DNA from 3 places in the Psychrobacillus sp. MER TA 171 genome. Region 3 is predicted to be linked to each of the others. Evidence: a T-box and tRNA genes for the amino acid it is inferred to sense, from the RefSeq annotation. Region 3 holds a T-box; the other regions hold tRNA genes.
The links. The T-box of region 3 lies ahead of argS (arginine--tRNA ligase). A T-box ahead of a tRNA ligase gene usually reads a tRNA of that ligase, here a tRNA-Arg.

Region 1 (6,865 bases), on a different contig from region 3:
TTTTCCTTTGCCATCTTTTCGAGATCCCCGTATAGATCAATAGTTGTTCCATCTGTAAAAAAGGACCGCCACTCATGCTCTAATCTGAATGTCGATATATAATCCGACATATTACGATCACTACGTGTAAATAGTCGGTTAAAGATATGTGGCATGGTAAGAATAGAAGGCCCTAAATCAAATCCAAAACCATCTTGTTCTAGTCGATTTAGCTTTCCGCCTAAATGACTGTTTTTCTCATAAAGGGAAACGGAATAGCCTGCCTGAGCCAATGAAATAGCCGCAGATAAACCACCTAATCCCCCACCTATTATTACGACAGTCTTTTGTTTTTCTACCATTATGAAAGCACCTTCCTATTCACTACAAAACGAGCTGCCTGATGGATTTTTTGCATCTCAATTGGTGAAACATAATTTTTTACATGAAAACAATCATAATTATTTTTTCTCACCGCATTTAATATTCCCCGATAAACCTTTGCTGCTAGTAATACCTGAAAACGACTATCCTCATCAAAATAAAAGATAGAATGAAAGAAATTATCATATAACTCCTCCGCATGTTGCGCTAGGGATTCCCAAATGCGAATAAAACCGGGGTTAATAGTGGCCTTCTTCAAATGATCCGCGCTGTATAACTCTGAAGCTAATAGAGACTGGGGTATATAAACTCTATTTTTTATGTGGTAATCTTCGCCGATGTCTCGCAGAATATTCGTAATTTGCATAGCAATACCGAGGCTAATAGCCTGCTCTGTTAAATCTATGCTACTGCCTTGTGCAAGGACAGGCAAAAGCATTAAGCCAACTGTTCCAGCTACATAATAGCTGTATTTCTCCAATTCCATAAGCGTCATTGGTTCAGTAAAATTTATATCCATCCGCTGACCCTCCAATTGCTCATAAAAGGGTTCAATGCTCATGTTATATCTATTAAATACGTCCCGAAGTGCTAGCCACATTGGATGTTGGATTTCTTCCCCTTTCTCAAAAAGCTGCAGCTCCATGTTTAAGCGTTCTAGCTCTTCCTGTTGTCTAACCTTGGAACCATTCTCATCGACACTGTCATCTGCTCTCCTGCAAAAAGTATAAATAGCAAATACAGCATTCGCTTTGTCCTCTGGCAGCTGACTAAAAGCGAAATAAAAGCTCTTCGAGTTCTTTTTAATGATTTCTTCGCAATACCGATAGTAATCCTTTACTGTTGTATCCTGTTTTCTCACCAAATCCTTTGCCTCCTTTAATTATTTATAGGACTTGCGCATCCACTCTTTTAGCCTACTAATCACAATAGCTAAACAATAATTGGAGCAAGTGTAACAAGATTTTCATAGTTTCATTTTTTTAATTGGTCACAAGTTCTGGAAAGCCCGCTTTATTTTTTTCTTTTATTCCATCATCCAATAACAGTTCTTCGGTTGCGATCTTAGCAGAGAGTAAGACGATAGGTACTCCTGCTCCTGGATGCGTGCTACTTCCAGTAAAATATAGATTTTCACAGTTTTTTGCTTTACTCTGTGGACGCATATGGTTGCTTTGCGTCAGTGTTGGCTGTAGACCAAAGCAAGCACCGTTATATGCATTAAATTTGGATTCAAAATCTAATGGAGTCATGTACGTTTCAGAAACAATTTCCTCTTCAATATTTTCTAACCCTTTAACATTCTTTAGAGAATCCATTACTTTTTTCCGATAATATTGAACCGTTTCATCTGTCCATTCATACTTCGAAGAAGATAGCTCAGGAACTGGCACAAGAATATAAAGCCCGTCCTTTCCTTCTGGTGCAAGACTAGGATCTAATTTAGAGCCTACGTAAACATAGAAAGAAGGCTGCTCCAACTTGTTCCCATCAAAAATATCAGTGAGGTTCTTCTCTAACTCTTCGGTGATAAAGAAATTGTGTACATTGTCCAGTTCATCGTATTTTCGATCCATTCCTAAATACATCACGAAGCAGGAACAGGAATATTTCATACTATCTATTTTTTTATCCGTATACTTTCCTTTGGATTTAGTATCCTTGACTAAATTTTTCATTGCATAAGGGAAATCAGCATTGCACATAACAAAATCAGAAAGAACTTCTTTTCCTTTTACTCGGATACCATAAGCCTGTTGATCTTTTATAAGAACCTCATCTACAGATGCATTGTAATAAACTTTGCCACCTAGTTCCTTAAATATCCGCTCCATTGAGGAAGCCATTGTATACATTCCACCTTTGATAAACCAAACTCCATAGAGCATTTCTATCATTGGGATAATTGTGTATAAAGAAGGTCCATTGTATGGCGACACTCCTATGTATAACGTTTGAAAGCTGAGAATTTGCTTTATGCGTTCATTCTTTACATACTTCCCGATAAAATGGTCTGCACTATCAAACGTTTTTAGCTTAAGCATTTGACGAATCGTATTTGGATTATAAAAATCAGTGAAGTTACGGAAAGGTCTTTGAAGAAAATGATTTTTTGCTACAAGATAACGTTGGTAAATTTCCTGAAGATAGTTTAAAAAGCCTTTTGAATCTTCCTCTGATATATTCTCTAGCGTCTTCATAAGCTCTACCAAATCAGAAGAGATGTCGTATTTTTCCTCCGCCTTTGCTCCGAAGTAAGTTGAATACATCGGATCAATTTTTTGCATAGGGATATAATCGTCCGGATTTCTTCCCGTTAACTCAAATACTTCCCTATATAGCTCAGGCATCATCACAATACTCGGCCCAAGATCAAATTGATAACCATCCATGTCAATTCGATTCATTTTGCCACCTGGTAAAGCCTCTTTTTCGTATAACTCCACTTCATATCCAGCATGCTGAAGACGAATGGCACTTGCTAATCCAGCTACCCCTGCTCCAATAACTACTACTCTCTTTTTACTTTTTGGCATTATTTATTCTTCCTCTCCGTCAAATATTGTCTTTATCCTACAAACGTTATTTGTTTTAATTATTCACAAACATTATACAAAAGTCAATCAATTTGTATAACCTTTCTTTGATTTACATTATACAAACATTATATAAAATTATTTCTTTCTATTATAAAATAAAAAAAACCCCTTGTGCTCCTTTAGCACAAGAGGGTTCTATACTATGATTTATTTTTCACTTTTTTCGTGAATTATTTTTTTGTGTCGCTTGATCAGCCTTTTTAAATTCCTGCTGATACAAAACTTCTTGAGTTGATGTTAAACCATTGTCTTTTACAGTTAATTGCTCATGTGGCGGTTTACGGTCTGGCATCATACCACTCCTTTCAAAGTATATTATTATGTTGTTCTTTGAAAGGAGAGATATACTACATCATGCTAATTTTAAGAAAGTATAATAATCCTGGCAGGGATATGTTATCCAACTTTTACTTATATCATGCACTTCAGCTATTAATCTTGTTTTAATTCAACATTATCAAGCAACGTACGAACTTCATCCGTTGACTTTGTATTCATCAATTGATTTCTTAATTCACTTGCCCCTGGGAAGCCTTTAACATATATTTTGAAGAAACGATGAAGTGCCGAGATGGAGCGTGGCAATTCCTCTGCATATTTGTCCTGTAAGTCCAGCTGCAATCTTAAAAGGTCAAGGTATTCCTGAGTACTATGCTCTTTTGGCTCTTTTTCAAACGCAAACGGATTTTTAAAAATACCGCGTCCAATCATAACTCCATCAACGCCATATTGTTCTACTAGCTTAAGCCCAGTTTCTCTATCAGGGATATCACCGTTTATAGTTAAAAGCGTGTTTGGCGCAATACGATCACGTAGCTTTTTAATTTCTGGAATCAGCTCCCAATGTGCGTCAACTTGGCTCATTTCCTTTCTAGTACGTAAATGAATAGAAAGGTTCGCAATATCCTGTTCAAGAATATGCGTTAGCCATTCTTGCCATTCATCTATTTCTGTATATCCAAGTCTTGTCTTCACACTTACTGGCAATCCACCAGCTTTAGCTGCTTCTATAAGTTCTGCTGCTGTGTCTGGTCGAAGAATTAGACCACTGCCCTTTCCTCTTGTTGCTACATTCGGTACAGGACAGCCCATATTAATATCAATACCTTTAAAACCTAGCTCAGCCATTCCGATACTCATTTGACGGAAAAATTCGGGTTTATCTCCCCAAATATGCGCAACCATTGGCTGTTCGTCCTCAGTAAAAAGTAATCTTCCGCGCACACTTTTTTGGCCCTCTGGATGACAATAGCTCTCCGTGTTTGTAAATTCCGTAAAGAAGACATCAGGTCTACCTGCTTTACTAACAACTTGACGAAAAACAACATCTGTCACATCTTCCATTGGTGCAAGTACAAAAAAAGGTTTAGGCAATTCCTGCCAAAAGTTTTTAGTCATATTTATATTCCAACCCTCTCGTAATGGGATTCTTCTTCAACCACAGAACCCAGTATTATTAAAATTATGATTTAATTTACACTTAAAAAGTTATTACATATTTAGAGAGCTATAAAGATCTCGTTTAGCTAGGCAATAAAGTCATTTTTATAGTATAACCTAGCTTTTTCAATTTATCTTCATACATGTTTCTCTTATAAAGATTTTCATTTTCCAAGAAGTAATTTGGTACTTCTGCTCTTTATTTATTTCACTTAGTGACATATTAAAACAAGGAACCAAAGACAGAAAAAATGCCCCAAATCCCTTAAATAAAAGGATTTGAAGCACTTTTAGTTAGGTTCAAACTTCGATCACCTGAACCAATCTACGTCCCAGGAGAGATTCGAACTCCCGACCGACGCCTTAGAAGGGCGTTGCTCTATCCAGCTGAGCTACTGAGACAATATTTTCTTTCCGAATTAAAATACTGGAAAGACAATATTTATTATCATGTATATTTGATTTATTGTCAAGGGTATTAATCATTTTTTTAAAATTAATAAGGAAAAAAGAACATTATTTCCTATCCTATCCCCTTATTTCCTACAGAATAAGCAATTAAGCTATTCAATTGTTTCTTTAAATGCTTTTCTCCCTGTATAAACTTTATTAACTTCTATCGTTATACTGCTAATAGAGCTTTCTGTCAAAGGAACTTTGCCATTCTTCTGTACTTTTTTCCAATTCTTCACATCACTTCTATACAAGTGTTCTGATAGACGATATATATCCACTTCTTTTTCCAGTCCTTCTAAATAGGTTTCTTCGATTTCTTTTTTAATTTGCTTCTTCACAAATTGTCGAATCTCTTTCTCTGTGATTTTTCCCTCAAAGGAACTTAGTAAAGCATTCATATTTAATTTTACTTCAAATTTGACTTCGTCGCCTTGAACTTTAGGTTTTACTTTTATTTTGAGATTATCTATAGTAATCGAAACAAACTTATCGTCACGAGGAATTGTAATTTCCCCTTTTTTAGTTTCCTTAGTCATCCATTGTAATCCATTAATTTTTTCGCCTGAGATAAAGCCTTTAAATTCGTCTGGAGTAACGACACCTACCCCCTCGAATTTCGGTAGTTTATCTTTTTCTTTTTCATTCTCCCAATTATCGTCTATTTTCACATAGGGAATATTTACTTCATAACTCGGTTCATTTAAACGAATAACGAGCTTCCGGAAATCTATTGGTTCTATAAAGGACTCTTGTTGATATGAACTCATAGGATCGGCTAGTTTAAGTCTAGTCATGGCACTGTTAAAAATAGGATTTAGCAACATAATTTCACCAATAGGATCTTTCGTTGTATATATCCACGTTTGATATCTAATCTCTCTAAATCTTAAAAAGGCGTTAATAATAACATTAGCTCTTCCTTCTTTAAGTGCTTCCTCAGAAAGAACCATATACGTCATATGTCCCCAGAATAACTTCAAATCCATTGATTTATACAATTCAAAGAATGCCTCTTCTATAGTGTCCCCTTTAGCCTTGCCAACTTCTATCTGAATTGCATCCTGGTTTGGTTGCTCAGTTTTTGCAATATTGATGAAGTCGATGATTTGAGCATGTATTTCATACTTATCCTCTTTATAATCTATCCCTATTGCATAGATGTATCGTATTCTATTTGGTTCATCCACATCCCAACAGCTGGTAAGTAGAGGTAGAAATAAGCAAAGAATGCACAACTGTTTAGTTATTCTCTTCATCATCTTCTCCTCCAATTCGAGTAGAATCCTGAGGACTTAAAGCATGTGGGCGCTCTTTATAGTTTTTGGGTGCTGACCTTATAAGCGACTTTTTAATGGTAGCCCAACTCAAATCGGTTGCAATATTCATATATGGAACTCCAAATATTCTAATACTTGATAAATAAAGAAGTAAAAAATATAAAGAAATAAAAAACCCAAACAATCCTAATATAGAAGTAATCAGTATGAGTATGATTCGAACTATACTTACAGCTGTGACAAGCGACTGATTCACTAAAGTGAAGGTAGCGATGGTAGATATAGCTATCACCACAATCATGGCGGGGCTTGTTAAACCTGCTCTTATAGCTGCATCCCCTACAATTAGACCACCTACCACACTAATGGTTCCTCCGATTACTGTTGGCAATCGTAAGCCTGCCTCCCTAAATAACTCGAACATAACTAGCATCGTCAGCATTTCAAGGGCTGAAGGCAACGGAAGTCCAGAATTATTTTGAACAACAGTGGCTAGTAATTGAAAGGGTAGTTGGTCCTGATGAAAAGTAGTAAGCGCTAGCCAAAAGGCAGGTAAGGCTAATCCTATCATTAGACCAATTATTCTCAGAACTCTTTCAGCACTACTAAAAGCCATCGGATATTCTACATCTTCCCCTGATTTTAATAGCAAAAATAAGTTGACTGGGGTTATTACTACATAAGCTACGCCATCAACTAGAATAAGAAACCTTCCCCTTACCAAGGCTT
Region 2 (6,865 bases), on a different contig from region 3:
CGTATAGGGCTGTGGCTTCGTTAGCCCCTCCGAAATACCGTAATGCTTAGAAACCTCATTGGACAAAGCCTGATAGGTGGAGATTACAGCCTCATCGATTAGACCCTGGTTTAAATAAGGCATCGTATACCGATCGATTATCTGATCTATTTTGGCATCTGAAAGTGCTTTTTCCAAGTCACGGTCCACTGTAATCTCTACTGCCGGACCTCCCCCGTTAATCGGATCCGTCTCGATTAAGAATAGTAAGCCATTCTTATTTCGTACACTTCCTATTTGGTTCTCTCGTATGATGTCCATGTTAAATTCACTTGCCGACTGGTCTCCTACATGCTCGATAATCATCACAACCAGCTGAGCGGTCGTTCCTTTTTTTAATTTTTCTCCCAGTATTTTTACTTCCTGCTTCGTTTCTTCTGTTAAAAAGTTCTCTTCATCTACTAAATAGGTATCCTTTGATATATCTCCAGCAGCCCCTGTACTTAAAGGAGAGAACAACAAAATAAGGAAGGTTATAACTAGCAGATGTATTATTTTTTTCAACAGTGCCATTCCCCTTTCAGCCTGCAGTCTTATCATTTTTATTTTATTCTGATAAGTTAATTATATTATACATGAATTATGACTATTAGAAGTCCCTTTTACGAGTTTAATATAGGAAAAGAGTGGTAATGATATAGATTAGACAGTAAATAAAGGAGGTAAACAAATGGACCAAGTACATAACGAGGATTTAACACCAAAAGAAGCCATTGATGCACTGGAGCAGATTCAAGGAAAATTCCCTGGAGCGAGGCGCGCACACGCTAAGGGGGATATGTATGAGGCAACATTTCTTCCAAATGGGAATGCTGTACCCTATACGGTTGCACCCCATCTTCATAGAGAAGCAATTCCTGCTACTGCTCGATTTTCCAATAGCCCCCCTAACCCTGCCTCCGTCGATTATCTTGTTCCCGCCAAAGGGCTCGCCGTTCAATTTGAGCTACCCGATGGAAGCTTCACCAATTTAGTGAGCTCTACTGTACCGATGTTCGTCACAAGCAGTCCTAGAGAGTTTATAGATATGATCGAAATATTTACGGATAAAAAAACTGGGATTAAAACGATTGACCGGGCCATTAATATGGTTGAGCTAGTTTCTAAAAAATATCCACATAGCAAAGAGGTCATTCAAATCATTAAGGAGCAGGCAAAGCAGCCACCAACGAGCTACGCTGAGCTTCACTACTATCCTATCCACGCCTTCTATTTCGTTAATAAAGACGGCGAACGCCAAGCAATCAAATACGAATGGGTCCCAGTTGATGAAACAAAAGATTCTACTCTAACAAGCAAATCGATTTCAGCCAACTATTTGACGGAGGAGCTCGACGACCGATTAAAACGGGGGCCAGTCCAGTTTGATCTGTTCATCCGCTTAGCAGAGGAAGGGGATAACCCAAACGATGCGACGGATACGTGGCCAGAAGATAGAAGAAAAGTGAATATAGGTCGTTTGGAAATTAGAAATAAAATACATCCTAAGAAAGACATTGTTTTCGACCCAACGATTGTTCCAAAGGGAATCGAGCTAACGGACGATCCCATACTACACTTTCGAAGTGGAGCATATGCTGAATCATATGAGAGGAGAAGTAAAAATGAATAAGAAAGCCCCAAACACATAGTAAATGAGCATAAAAAAACACTCGAACGGATTCGAGTGTTTCTAGCTGTTATGGACGCCCTCGGAGGGAATCGAACCCCCATCCCAAGAACCGGAATCTTGTGTCATATCCATTAAACTACGAGGGCAAGCGACCTTTCTATTATACAAATGGTATAGGAATAATTCAAGTAAACATTTCAAAGCTTAATATTTGACCTTCCTTGACCATTCCATGTATGATAAAGTTACAACTGAGGCAGAATTTCTCAGTACACACTAAAAAAACACTAACAATTACCTTGAAGGAGGCAATCCAGGATGAATTTAATCCCTACAGTTATTGAACAAACAAATCGCGGCGAGCGTGCGTATGACATTTATTCTAGATTATTAAAAGACCGCATCATCATGCTTGGTAGCGCGATTGATGACAACGTATCAAACTCGATCGTTGCACAGCTTTTATTCCTAGAAGCAGAAGATCCAGAAAAAGATATCTCTATCTATATCAATAGCCCAGGCGGAAGTATTACAGCAGGTATGGCTATCTACGATACAATGCAATTCATTAAACCAGACGTACAAACTATTTGTATCGGTATGGCAGCATCAATGGGTGCTTTCTTACTTACAGCTGGAACAAAAGGCAAACGCTATGCACTTCCAAATGCTGAGGTTATGATTCATCAACCACTTGGTGGAGCTCAAGGGCAAGCAACGGAAATCGAGATTGCAGCAAAACGTATTTTATACCTACGCGACAAGCTAAACCAAATTATGGCTGAACGTACTGGTCAACCGATTGAAGTCGTTTCAAAAGATACAGATCGCGATAACTTCATGCCAGCAGAGCGTGCATTAGAATACGGTCTAATCGACCATATCATTTCACGTAGCGACATGAAAAAAGATTTAAAATAATATAATATAAATCCAAGGCGGTGATTCTCTGCCTTGGATTTTTTTATAAAAAGATGAAAGGTTGTGTTCCATTTGCTATATACAATAAGTTCTCTGTTAATCATATTATCCTTAGTCATATACATCGTAAGTCTACAAAGTAAAATAAAAAAATTAGAAGCACGACAGACCCTTCCGTTTAAAGGAGACAAAGCCTTAGAAAAACAAATCGTAGAGATGAATAATAATGACAGCAGCCAGGTTGAAATGGTCAAGCTTGTTCGGAACGAAACAGGCTTGGGACTAGTTTCTGCCAAAAAATATGTAGATAAAGTGCTTAACCACATTTAATGACATTCTACAAAAAAAGCTGTTATCTAATCCAAGCGGACTAGATAACAGCTCTTTTTCTTTATTCAGCATTAGAAATGAACTTAACTAATGATTCCACAGCTTCCTCTTCATCAGAGCCTTCAGCACTCAAAGTAACAGTAGCGCCCTTGCCAATCGCAAGGCTCATGATTCCCATGATACTTTTAGCGTTTACCTTTTTGTCATCTTTTTCAAGAAACACATCTGCTATAAAACGATTCGCTGCTTGTACAAATAAAGCTGCTTGTCTCGCTTGTAGTCCTGATTGTAATTTTACTTCGACCTGTTGTTCCGCCATAATCCTTAGCCCCATTTCTTTAAATTGATTCGCCTCTTCTTAAAGCATCTGCTATTTCATCCAGCTTACGCAAGCGATGGTTAACACCTGATTTACTTACAGTTCCAGTGGATACCATGTCGCCTAGCTCCTTTAGGGTTACATCCTGATACTCGACACGAAGACGGGCAATTTCTCGAAGCTTCTCAGGCAATTGGTCCAGCCCGATTGCATTATCGATAAAACGGATGTTATCCACTTGTCGGATAGCTGCACTGATGGTTTTGTTCAGATTGGCCGTTTCACAGTTGACCAAGCGATTGACACTGTTCCGCATGTCTCGGATGATTCGCACATCCTCAAATTTTAAGAGGGCACGATGTGCTCCAGCGATGCTTAAAAAGTCAGAAATTTTTTCTGCTTCCTTTAAATATGCCACAAAACCTTTTTTACGTTCAATGGTTTTTGCATTTAATTCATAAAAGTTCATTAAATCGACTAATGCGTCGCTATGTGTTTTATATAAGGAGTAAATTTCTAAGTGATAAGAGGAAGTTTCTGGATTATTGACAGAGCCTCCTGCTAAGAAAGCTCCACGTAGGTAAGCTCTTTTACAGCAGTTCTTTTTGACAAGCTCCTGTGAAATCGAATACTCAAATTCAAAGCCTTCCTTCAAAATCATTAAATCCTCTAGTAGCCTCTTGGAGCCTTCTCTTACTCGGCAAATATAGACATTATTCTTTTTAAGACGCATCTTTTTACGAACAAGTACTTCCACGTTCAGCTGATACAATGATTTGATCAACGTGTACAGCCTTCGGGCAATCGCCGCATTTTCGGTTTGGACATCCAAGCTAAGCATTTTGTTGCTAAAAGAAAGAGAACCATTCATACGGATGAGCGCTGAAAGCTCTGCCTTCGAACAGCAAGGCTCAGCCTCCTCCTGTGTCATCTCTTTTTTTGTTTCAGAAGCAAACGACATATAACGTTTCCCCCTTTCTTGCAGAGCCTCTCTATTGTTTGAATCCTTTTTGGCCTGCATATTCGTAAAGCCATTCCGCTACTTTTATCGCATCATGACGGACAGCGCCATTATATACGATGGAAATGTCCTTCTTAACGATTTCTATGTCTAGTGTTTCTAATTTCTCTATATCAATTTTAACGGGAGAAGCCTTCTCCTGCTTATATAAATACTGAACATTTTCAGGAATTTCCTCATTACTTATCAACAAAGAGTCTATAAAGTTCTCGCCTACATGGTCGATCAATGCTTCTACATGATCATACGCAGTATAGTTATTCGTTTCTCCAGCTTGTGTCATCAGATTGCAAATGTACACTTTTTTAGCCTTCGAACGGATGACTGCCTTACGAATATCCTCGACTAAGAGATTAGGCAAAATACTAGTATAAAGGCTACCAGGTCCAATTGCTATAATATCCGCTTGGCGGATTAGGTTAATTGCCTCTGGCAGTGGCTTTACATCGTCAGGAGTAATAAATACCTTTTCTATCTTTTTCCCATAGTCCGGTATTTTAGATTCCCCTGTAACAATAGTTTTATCCTCAAATTGTGCATGGAGTGTGACTAGCTGATTGGCAGCAGGAAGCACTTTTCCATGAATATTTAAAACACGGCTCATTTCCGTGATTGCATGTGCAAAATCTCCTGTAATCGAGGTTAAAGCAGTAATCATTAGATTGCCTAAGGAATGTCCCTCGAGTTCGCTGGAATTAGTAAAGCGAAACTGAAACATTTCTTCTACGAGCGGCTCTACCTCTGATAAGGCTGCTAAGACGTTACGGATATCACCAGGTGGTGGAATATCATAATCATCTCTTAATCTACCGGAGCTCCCTCCGTCATCTGCAACTGTAACAATGGCAGTAATATCTAATGGAAGTTTTTTAAGTCCTCGAAGCAAGGTAGATAAGCCAGTACCACCACCAATGATGACTATTTTTTTACGGTGTTTTGTACGACCCATTAAGTCATTCCTTCCTGATAGTAACATCTCTATGAGTTATTACTGTTTCATCGTCTTCCTTAAAAACCTTACCGAAATATTCTGCTAGTGTGACAGAACGGTGTTGACCGCCCGTACAGCCAAAGGCAATAACAAGCTGCGTCTTGCCTTCTCGCTTGTATTGCGGAATCATAAAGGCAAACAAGTCTTTTAGTTTTTCGATAAGCGTCTTCGTATCTGCCCATTTTAAAACGTAGCTAGAAACCTCTTCATTTAGTCCTGATTTTAAGCGAAGCTCCTCGATATAATACGGATTTGGAAGAAAACGAACGTCAAAAACCAAATCTGCATCAATAGGAATTCCGTGCTTAAATCCAAAGGACATAACGTTCACTGTAAAGACCTGGCTTCCATTTGTCGAAAATTCCTCTTGAATTTTTTCTCGAAGCTCGCGTGGCTTCATCTTGGATGTATTATAAATAAATTGTGCTCTGCCTTTTAAGTCAGAAAGAAGCTCTCTTTCCTTTTTTATACCTTCTAATGGCAATCCTGCATTTGCTAACGGATGGGAGCGTCTTGTTTCCTTATATCTTCGGACAAGAACCTCATCCTGTGCATCCAAAAACAACACCTTTGGAGTTACCGAGGTTGCTTCTTGAAGCTGGTTAACGGAGTCAACGAGTGAATGAAACATTTTCCCTCCACGCAAATCCATTACCGCTGCTATATTTCGCGGTTGCTGATTTGACTCAATCATTAGCTTGATAAAAGTGCTTAGGAGCTCAGGAGGAAGATTGTCTATGCAATAATAGCCTAGGTCTTCAAAGCTTTGGATAGCTACTGTTTTTCCTGCTCCTGACATTCCAGTAATGATGACTACTTCTGTTTCTGGCTTCTGCTGAGTTTCCACTATCTATTTATCCTCCCATGAATGTTGAATAGTTTCACTGATTAATGCGAAATCTGGAGTATATACAAAAGTACCGTATTGCATACCCTTTTCCTTTACAGCAAACAATAGATTTGTTCGATCTCCCTCTGCCATCGGTAGATGTGCTAAATCTTCAACCGGGTGCCATTCGAGCACACCTTCTTTAGTTTCTTTATATGGAGTTCCTTCTATATCTGTTCCGATAAAGGTAAATAACATCCATTCATCTAGACGTTTCCCATCCTCTTCAATGAGCATTGTATAGATTCCCTTTAAATGTGGATTGATCGGTACAGTGTTTGTCTCTTCCGTAAACTCACGAACAGCAGAAATAAGAATAGATTCTCCTTCCTCCATTTTTCCGCCTGGTGCAACATACCAGTTTCTACGTGGTTTCTTTAATAACAAAACTTTGTCGTCTTTACAAATAAGTAAATTAGCGATTCTTTGCACGTATGGTCACTCCATCTGTCTGTAGTTACCTTATATTATACATGAATTTGCACAAAAAGAGGCTGCTTCACGATTTAAATCGCAAAACAGCCTGTTCAAATCTTGCATATATAAAAAGGGGGTCAATTTATATACTTTACTATACACTTAATATGTTTCAGAACAGTTACAGTTAAATTAAGATAAAATTAAATTAAATATTTGATGTGTTTTTATCTTTTAAATGCTCAATATAGTGCTGAGCTGATAAAGCTGCTACACTACCATCACCTGTTGCTGTGACAATTTGACGAAGCATTTTATCACGAACG
Region 3 (6,865 bases):
GGATGATGAAGAGCAGAATGCCAGCAACTTTATCAAATTTACAGGAACCGTTAAGGAAGTTACTAAAGATAATAAAGAAGTGACCTTGACTGTAGAGTCAGACAATGACGAGAAATTGGTATCTATGTTTATATTGAACAAAGACGTTATAGCGCTTAACGATGCTTCAACCAAAGAAGTATCGATTGACTCGTTTCAAAAGGGAACTAAAGTGGATGCTTATTATGATAAAAATAAACCAATGATTCTGATCTATCCACCAAGAATCACACCAGATATAATAGTTGCTCATGGAAAAAAGGGTAGCTTAGTAAAGGTGTCAAAATTCAATGAGGATTTTGTGAGCTTAGACAGTGAGCTTCATCTTCAAATCACCGATCAAACCAAATTAATGGACGAAAAGGGTAAGAAAATTAAACAAAAGGATTTAAAGGGTAAGGAGTTAATCGTATTCTATAGCGCTCCTAAGGGAGAACAGAAGCTTATAACTCCTTCTAAAATTATCGCAATAGACTATGTTGAACCTGCTTTAAAGGAGCTCAATCTTCTAATAGAAGATAACCATTTTATCCACAATGGGGTTAAAATGATTCCTTTACGCCAAGTGGCTCAATACTTAGGATATGAGGTCATATCCCATCCAAAACGAAATAGTATGTATTTAAAGCTTGGTAACGGTTCTTTTACCATAACACGTGGTGAGCTGAAATATGGATATAATAAAAGTATAAGGGAATTCCAAGAGGCTCCTGTTTTGCACAACAAGCAAACCTATGTGTCTGAGGATATTTTAGAGTTATTGATACCTGAGTCGTGAACGAAAGCCATCCCTGCTTTTAGAGAGGGATGGCTTTTGTTTAGATAAAAATATAGAGGATGGAGAAAAAGTAAATGAATATACATAAAATAGATAGCAATTATCCAATGGAATTATTGCTATTAGCTGATCCCTCAGAGGAATTGGTGGAAGCCTATTTAGATAGAGGGCAATGTTATATAGCGAAAGATAGCGACGAAACAATTGGAGTTTATGTATTGTTATCCGTGGATGACGATACTATAGAGCTCAAAAACATAGCTGTGCATGAGCGATATCAAGGAAGAGGTCTAGGAAAAGAATTGGTACTTCATGCGATTGAAAGATCCATGGAGCTTGGATATAAAATAATAGAGGTAGGTACGGGAAACTCTAGTTTAAACCAGCTGGCGCTCTATCAAAAGTGTGGTTTTCGAATCGTATCTGTGGATAGAGATTTCTTCACTAATCATTATTCGGAAGAAATTGTGGAAAACGGAATTCCGTGTGTGGATATGATACGACTAGAAAAAAGATTATCCACAGGAGGACGATAAGAGCGTTAGAGTCAATCTCAACATTCTCGATTTCAAACGGGAGTCATCGCCCCGTTTGAAATCGTGCATAAAGCTATGCGTTATGTAGAAGCTTTAAAACTTTCTTTAACTCGGCAGCTTTAATTTGTCCGGGAGCGGAAGCAGAGAGAACGGAACCAAATGTAGCGGCTGAACCAAAAATCTCTCCAGCCATACGACTAACGATACCTGCCTTAGCCATAGACATCGTAATAATTGGACGGTCTGCATATGTAGAATACATTGTGTAGGTAGCATCCAAAAGGGTAAGAACGTCTGCGGGGCTACTAGGCATCACAGCTATTTTGGGGATATCTGCCCCTAGCTTTTGCATAGTTGTCATTCGTTCTATTATAACTTCTTTGGGAGGTGTTCCTTTAAAATCATGGCTTGACATTACAATAGAAATTTGAAAATCCTTAGCTAAAGCTACTAATTCCTCTACATCCTCCGAAAAAAGCTCTATATCCACTAAATCTATTTCTTTTGTTTGGATGACCTCACGCAAAAGCTGCTTATAATAGGTGCTCTCTATAACAGTAGAACCGCCCTCCTTATGACTTCTAAAGGTAAATAGAAGAGGAATTGGATACAAAAAATTGCGTATATAGGAAAGGGTATCCTTGACCACTTCTAGGTTTTCCACTCCTTGCAACAAATCTACTCTCCACTCCACTATATCTGGAGCGCTTTCTTTAACTAGTGGTAGCTCATTTAAAAGGAAGTCTTTATCTTTTCCTATTAATGGAACAATGACCTTAGGAAGTCCTTCTCCAATGTGAATATCCCGAATAGAAATAATTTTCATAAATATCTCCCATCATGCAACGTTTTACGTTATATTAACATAAAACGTTTCAAAGGGGATGTAAAAATGAGATTTCAAATCTATGAAAGTGCAGAGAATTTTTACGAGAAGGCAATACCTTTTTTAAAGGAAAATGAGGACAAATTTAGCTTGTTTCTAGGGGTGCTAGAAAGAATACGAGTAGGTGGATATGAAAACCCGCTAATGGCGACTATTGAAGAAGATGGAGAGTTAATTGCTCTTTTTCAAATGACTCCACCACATCCTCTAAATATTATTTTTGTGGATCCAAATAAAATAGAGGCATCCACTGATTTAGGTATAGAAGAAATCATACAACGAGGTATACATATTGATTCTATAATAAGTGTGAAAGATTGGGCTATGCATTTTGCAGAGAAATGGGAAGAAAAAACCGGTCAACCTCACTCTCTATTAATGGACCAGGGGCTATACCGATTAGATCAAGTAGACGATACGTTAGAAGCAAGTCCTGGCTCCTGGAGGCTTGCTAATGACAAAGACGCTCCACTAATCGAATCATGGCTTAGCCAATTTGAAGGAGATACAGGACTTCCGAGAAGCGCAAAAGAAGATATAGCTCAAAGAGTGGAAGCTATGTTAAATGCTCGTGAGGTTTTTCTTTGGGAGGATGAAGGGGAAATCGTGTCCATGATGAAGAAGGCGAGACCTTCCGCGCATGGGGTGACTGTTTCAATGGTGTTTACTCCTAAAGAGAAACGACGCAAAGGATATGCTAGAACGATGGTTGCAGCCTGCAGTAAGGAGCTTTTAAAGGAATATGATTTCTGTGTTTTATATACCGATATGCTAAACCCGACCTCCAATAAAATCTACCAAGAAATTGGTTATCAGAAGCTATTAGATTCGGTTCATTTACAGCTTGGCGAAACAAAATAGGGCGTACCTTTAAAAAAATAGCGACTCATATTGACTTTCATATTTTGTTCCTTTAAAATAAGTGAAAATTCATACACAATTCGATGATAAAGAGAGTATTTGAAGAGATAATGTTTAGCGAGTCAGGGGTGGTGAAAGCCTGATACAGGACTTTTCAGAGAAACGCACTTTGGAGAAGCTTTTTGAACTAAGAGTAGAAAAGACCGGGGAAGTCCTCGTTACTAACGTTAAAGCGGTCACAACGTGTGACAACTAGAGTGGTACCACGGGAATTTCAGCTCTCGTCTCTTCATAGAGGCGAGGGCTTTTTATATGGAAGAATTAAATGGGAGGATGACTGTACATGGAATTAGTAAAGCAAATTGCTGCTTTGATTGGTGCCCAACTAGAAGGACTAACAGTAGAGGAAATAGAAAAGCTTTTAGAAACGCCAAAGAACGTAGAACTAGGAGATGTAGCATTTCCTTGTTTTACGCTAGCAAAAATATATAAAAAATCTCCTCAGCTTATTGCCGCTGAATTGGCAAAGCAGCTCAAGGGAGTACTTATTATAAAGGCGGGGTCAGTAGGAGGATATGTGAACCTTTTTTATAATCAGCAAACAGTAGCTAAACTAGTATTAGAGGAAATACTTAAAGATCCAAATCATTACGGCCAGCTGCCAATGAAGAACGAGAAAATTACGATAGATTTCTCCTCACCGAATATCGCTAAGCCCTTTTCTATGGGACATCTACGTTCTACGGTAATAGGAAATGCACTAGCCAATATAGCAGAAAAGAACGGATACAAGACTATTCGTATTAACCATTTAGGAGACTGGGGAACCCAGTTTGGTAAGCTGATTGTTGCTTATAAGCTATGGGGGGATAAAGAAAAAATAGAAGCCTCTCCAATAGAGGAGCTATTGAAAATCTATGTGAAATTCCATGAGGAAGCAGTAAGCGACGAATCGCTGAATGATAAGGCGAGAGCTGCCTTCAAGCATTTGGAGCAGGGGGATGAGGAGGCTAGAGAACTTTGGAAATGGTTCAAGGAAGCCTCTCTTAAAGAATTTCAAGGTATTTATGAATTGTTAGGAATTCAATTTGATTCCCTGGATGGCGAGGCTTTTTATAACGATAAAATGGCAATAGTCGTTAAGGATCTAGAAGAGAGAGGTTTGCTAGTCGAGTCTAGCGGTGCATTAGTAGTGGAGCTCGAGGATATGCCGCCATGCTTGATTCAGAAAACGGATGGAGCAACTCTTTATGCTACGAGAGATTTATCGGCAGCCTTGTATCGCAAAAAAGAATATGATTTTGCAAAGTCATTTTATGTAGTGGGCAACGAGCAATCACTTCATTTTAAACAGTTGTTCAAAGTATTAGATAAGATGGGATATGGTTGGGCAAAAGCATGTCAGCATGTCCCTTTTGGAATGATGCTAAAGGATGGCAAGAAGATGTCGACCCGTAAAGGGAAAGTAGTTTTATTGAAAGGAGTGTTAGAAGAAGCGATTCAAGAGGCAAAAAGAGGTATTGAAGAGAAAAATCCATCTCTTCCTAATAAAGAAGAGGTCGCAAAATCGGTTGGGGTAGGTGCAGTCATCTTCCATGATTTAAAAAATCATCGTATGAATGATGTAGAATTTTCACTAGAACAAATGCTCAACTTCGAAGGGGAAACTGGCCCGTACGTTCAGTATACACATGCAAGAATATGTTCCCTTCTTCAAAAGGGCAATTTTGATGCTAACAATGTAAGCCTGGAGGGGTTAAAGAAAGAGACTTGGCAAACGATTACGACACTTCAACGTTTTCCACAGGTTATTCAGAAATCCTTTGAACAGGTAGATCCGTCCCTTATAGCAAAATACTGCCTAACGCTATCTCGGCATTTTAATAAATATTATGCACATACAAAAATCCTCGTTGATGATGAGACAAAGGTATCCAAACTGACACTTTGTTATGCGGTTGCGATAGTTTTAAAGGAAGGGTTGAACTTACTGGGTATAGAAGCTCCGGAACAGATGTAAAAGAAAAAAGACTGGTCGTGATTCTGCTCACAACCAGTTTTTTGTATAGTTATTTTAAATCAATAATGATGTCTTCCATTTGGAATTGTTTTTGATCGGCGGTTATACTGCCTTTGTATCCCTTATCTTCTTCAATAGGCTCATAATTACGTAATTCTACCTCGGGAGTTATAATAAGCTGAGTAGCCTGAGGATCAACTTTTTCATATATGGCGCCCCATTTAGTCGAGTGCTTATGAACAGAATAACTCCCACTTTGTTCTTCTTGCGAATAACGATTTTCTAAATTATCCTTAACTAATAATTCAACGATAGCGCTATCCCACTTTTCATATAATTTATTAGTGTCAATTTGTTCAAATAGAAGATGAAACGAATTTGGAGATATCGTTAGCTTTTGAAGATGTACTGTAAGGTCATTTTGACTAAGCTTTTTATCTAATTTATAAATATCAATGTCTGCTTTGTTTAAAGTAAAGTTAAATTTCCAATTACCCTCGATGGGCTCGTTATCAGTGGTTCTTCCTGGGCGCAAATAATCTATATTCCATTCTATTGGTAAAGAGGTTTCTTCTTCCTCCATTTTCATAGTGATAATACCTACATACTTATTCTCACTCTCTGATACTTTACTTGCCTCATGACTTCCAGTTTTAGGAGAGCCTTGAAGGTGAGGTATCCCTCTAATTACCAAGGGGTTCCCAAGATCTCTATTGGCCTTGATTGTATACGTCACAATCATAGATTCACCATCGTAAATGGCATCATCAACAGTTACGTTTACCCCATTACTTGTTGCTGTTAAGTTAATCATAGTAGCATTTTCAGCGTAGTCTCCATAAAATTCTCCATTTTTATCTCTGTAATCATAAAAGAATTTATAAATATTACTAATTACTGGAATATTGTCCGCGTAGGCTGTGAAGGAAAGTCCTACTAAAGCAGAGATACTGAGTCCTGCAGCAAGAGAAGCGGCAGCTAAAATCTTTTTTCCTTTCTTTTGTTTAGGAGAGATTTTATTTTTTAATTCTTTTTTTACCTTCGCTCTCTCAAATTCACTAACTTCGATTTCTTCAAATTCATCTAGATCTATATCAATTTCATTAAATTGCTTGTAAAGGTCCTTCATACAAAGCTACCTCCTAGAAGAAATTTTGTAACCTGTCCATTTAGCCTTTTCTTTCCTCGATATATACGATTATCGACAGACGCTTTTGTTTTTCCAAGCTTCTTAGCGATTGCCTCTGTGCTTTCGCCAAGAAAAAAACGCATGATGAAGATTTGTTGGTCGATTGGGTCTAGCTTATGGATTAATTGCATTAGCTCGTTTCGGTTTTCTGTAAGGATTAGACGTTTTTCTATTGAATCAGCTGGCTGAAGCTCCATCTGCTCACTGGAAACCTCCATATTACGAGTTGCTTTTCGGTAGTAATCAATTGCCTTAAATTTAGCAATCACACAGATCCATTTTTTAAAATCAGTTGTATTCCCATTAAAATCCTTGGAGTGATCCCAAATGGATAAAAAAATATCATTAATACATTCATCCATCATTCCACCATTATTTAAAGGGGAGAGAACCTTGTAGGTAACGCCCTTTATTAGCGGTAAGTAATTATCCACAATATATTCGAGTGCATCTTCTTTTCCAGATTGCAGCCTGTGGATAAAATTAGATTCAGTTGATTTCATCTACAATAGCTCCTTTTGGTAGTTGTAAAAGCTTTTACACTCTATATAACGTC

Region 1: it encodes a tRNA-Arg, which carries the amino acid that the T-box ahead of argS (arginine--tRNA ligase) is inferred to sense. The anticodon was not compared.
Region 2: it encodes a tRNA-Arg, which carries the amino acid that the T-box ahead of argS (arginine--tRNA ligase) is inferred to sense. The anticodon was not compared.

Annotation. Positions count from the first base shown of each region.
Region 1 is NZ_JAMAWN010000005.1:99,815-106,679, reverse strand. Features, by position in the region: gene M3627_RS06980 (phytoene desaturase family protein) at 1-341, opposite strand, end outside; gene M3627_RS06975 (phytoene/squalene synthase family protein) at 341-1,225, opposite strand; gene M3627_RS06970 (phytoene desaturase family protein) at 1,347-2,900, opposite strand; gene M3627_RS06965 (YfhE family protein) at 3,118-3,255, opposite strand; gene M3627_RS06960 (tRNA dihydrouridine synthase) at 3,396-4,361, opposite strand; tRNA gene M3627_RS06955 (tRNA-Arg) at 4,732-4,805, opposite strand; gene M3627_RS06950 (Ger(x)C family spore germination protein) at 4,967-6,115, opposite strand; gene M3627_RS06945 (spore germination protein) at 6,099-6,865, opposite strand, start outside.
Region 2 is NZ_JAMAWN010000011.1:67,955-74,819, forward strand. Features, by position in the region: gene M3627_RS11795 (TPM domain-containing protein) at 1-543, opposite strand, end outside; gene M3627_RS11800 (catalase family peroxidase) at 710-1,651, shown strand; tRNA gene M3627_RS11805 (tRNA-Arg) at 1,726-1,797, opposite strand; gene clpP (ATP-dependent Clp endopeptidase proteolytic subunit ClpP) at 1,970-2,572, shown strand; gene M3627_RS11815 (ribosomal protein L7/L12) at 2,645-2,902, shown strand; gene M3627_RS11820 (HPr family phosphocarrier protein) at 2,964-3,221, opposite strand; gene whiA (DNA-binding protein WhiA) at 3,241-4,182, opposite strand; gene M3627_RS11830 (gluconeogenesis factor YvcK family protein) at 4,214-5,191, opposite strand; gene rapZ (RNase adapter RapZ) at 5,196-6,080, opposite strand; gene M3627_RS11840 (NUDIX domain-containing protein) at 6,084-6,554, opposite strand; gene trxB (thioredoxin-disulfide reductase) at 6,748-6,865, opposite strand, start outside.
Region 3 is NZ_JAMAWN010000004.1:87,125-93,989, forward strand. Features, by position in the region: gene M3627_RS05655 (stalk domain-containing protein) at 1-817, shown strand, start outside; gene M3627_RS05660 (GNAT family N-acetyltransferase) at 892-1,353, shown strand; gene aroD (type I 3-dehydroquinate dehydratase) at 1,427-2,179, opposite strand; gene M3627_RS05670 (GNAT family N-acetyltransferase) at 2,246-3,100, shown strand; T-box leader at 3,175-3,392, shown strand; gene argS (arginine--tRNA ligase) at 3,444-5,120, shown strand; gene M3627_RS05680 (DUF4179 domain-containing protein) at 5,170-6,249, opposite strand; gene M3627_RS05685 (sigma-70 family RNA polymerase sigma factor) at 6,246-6,812, opposite strand.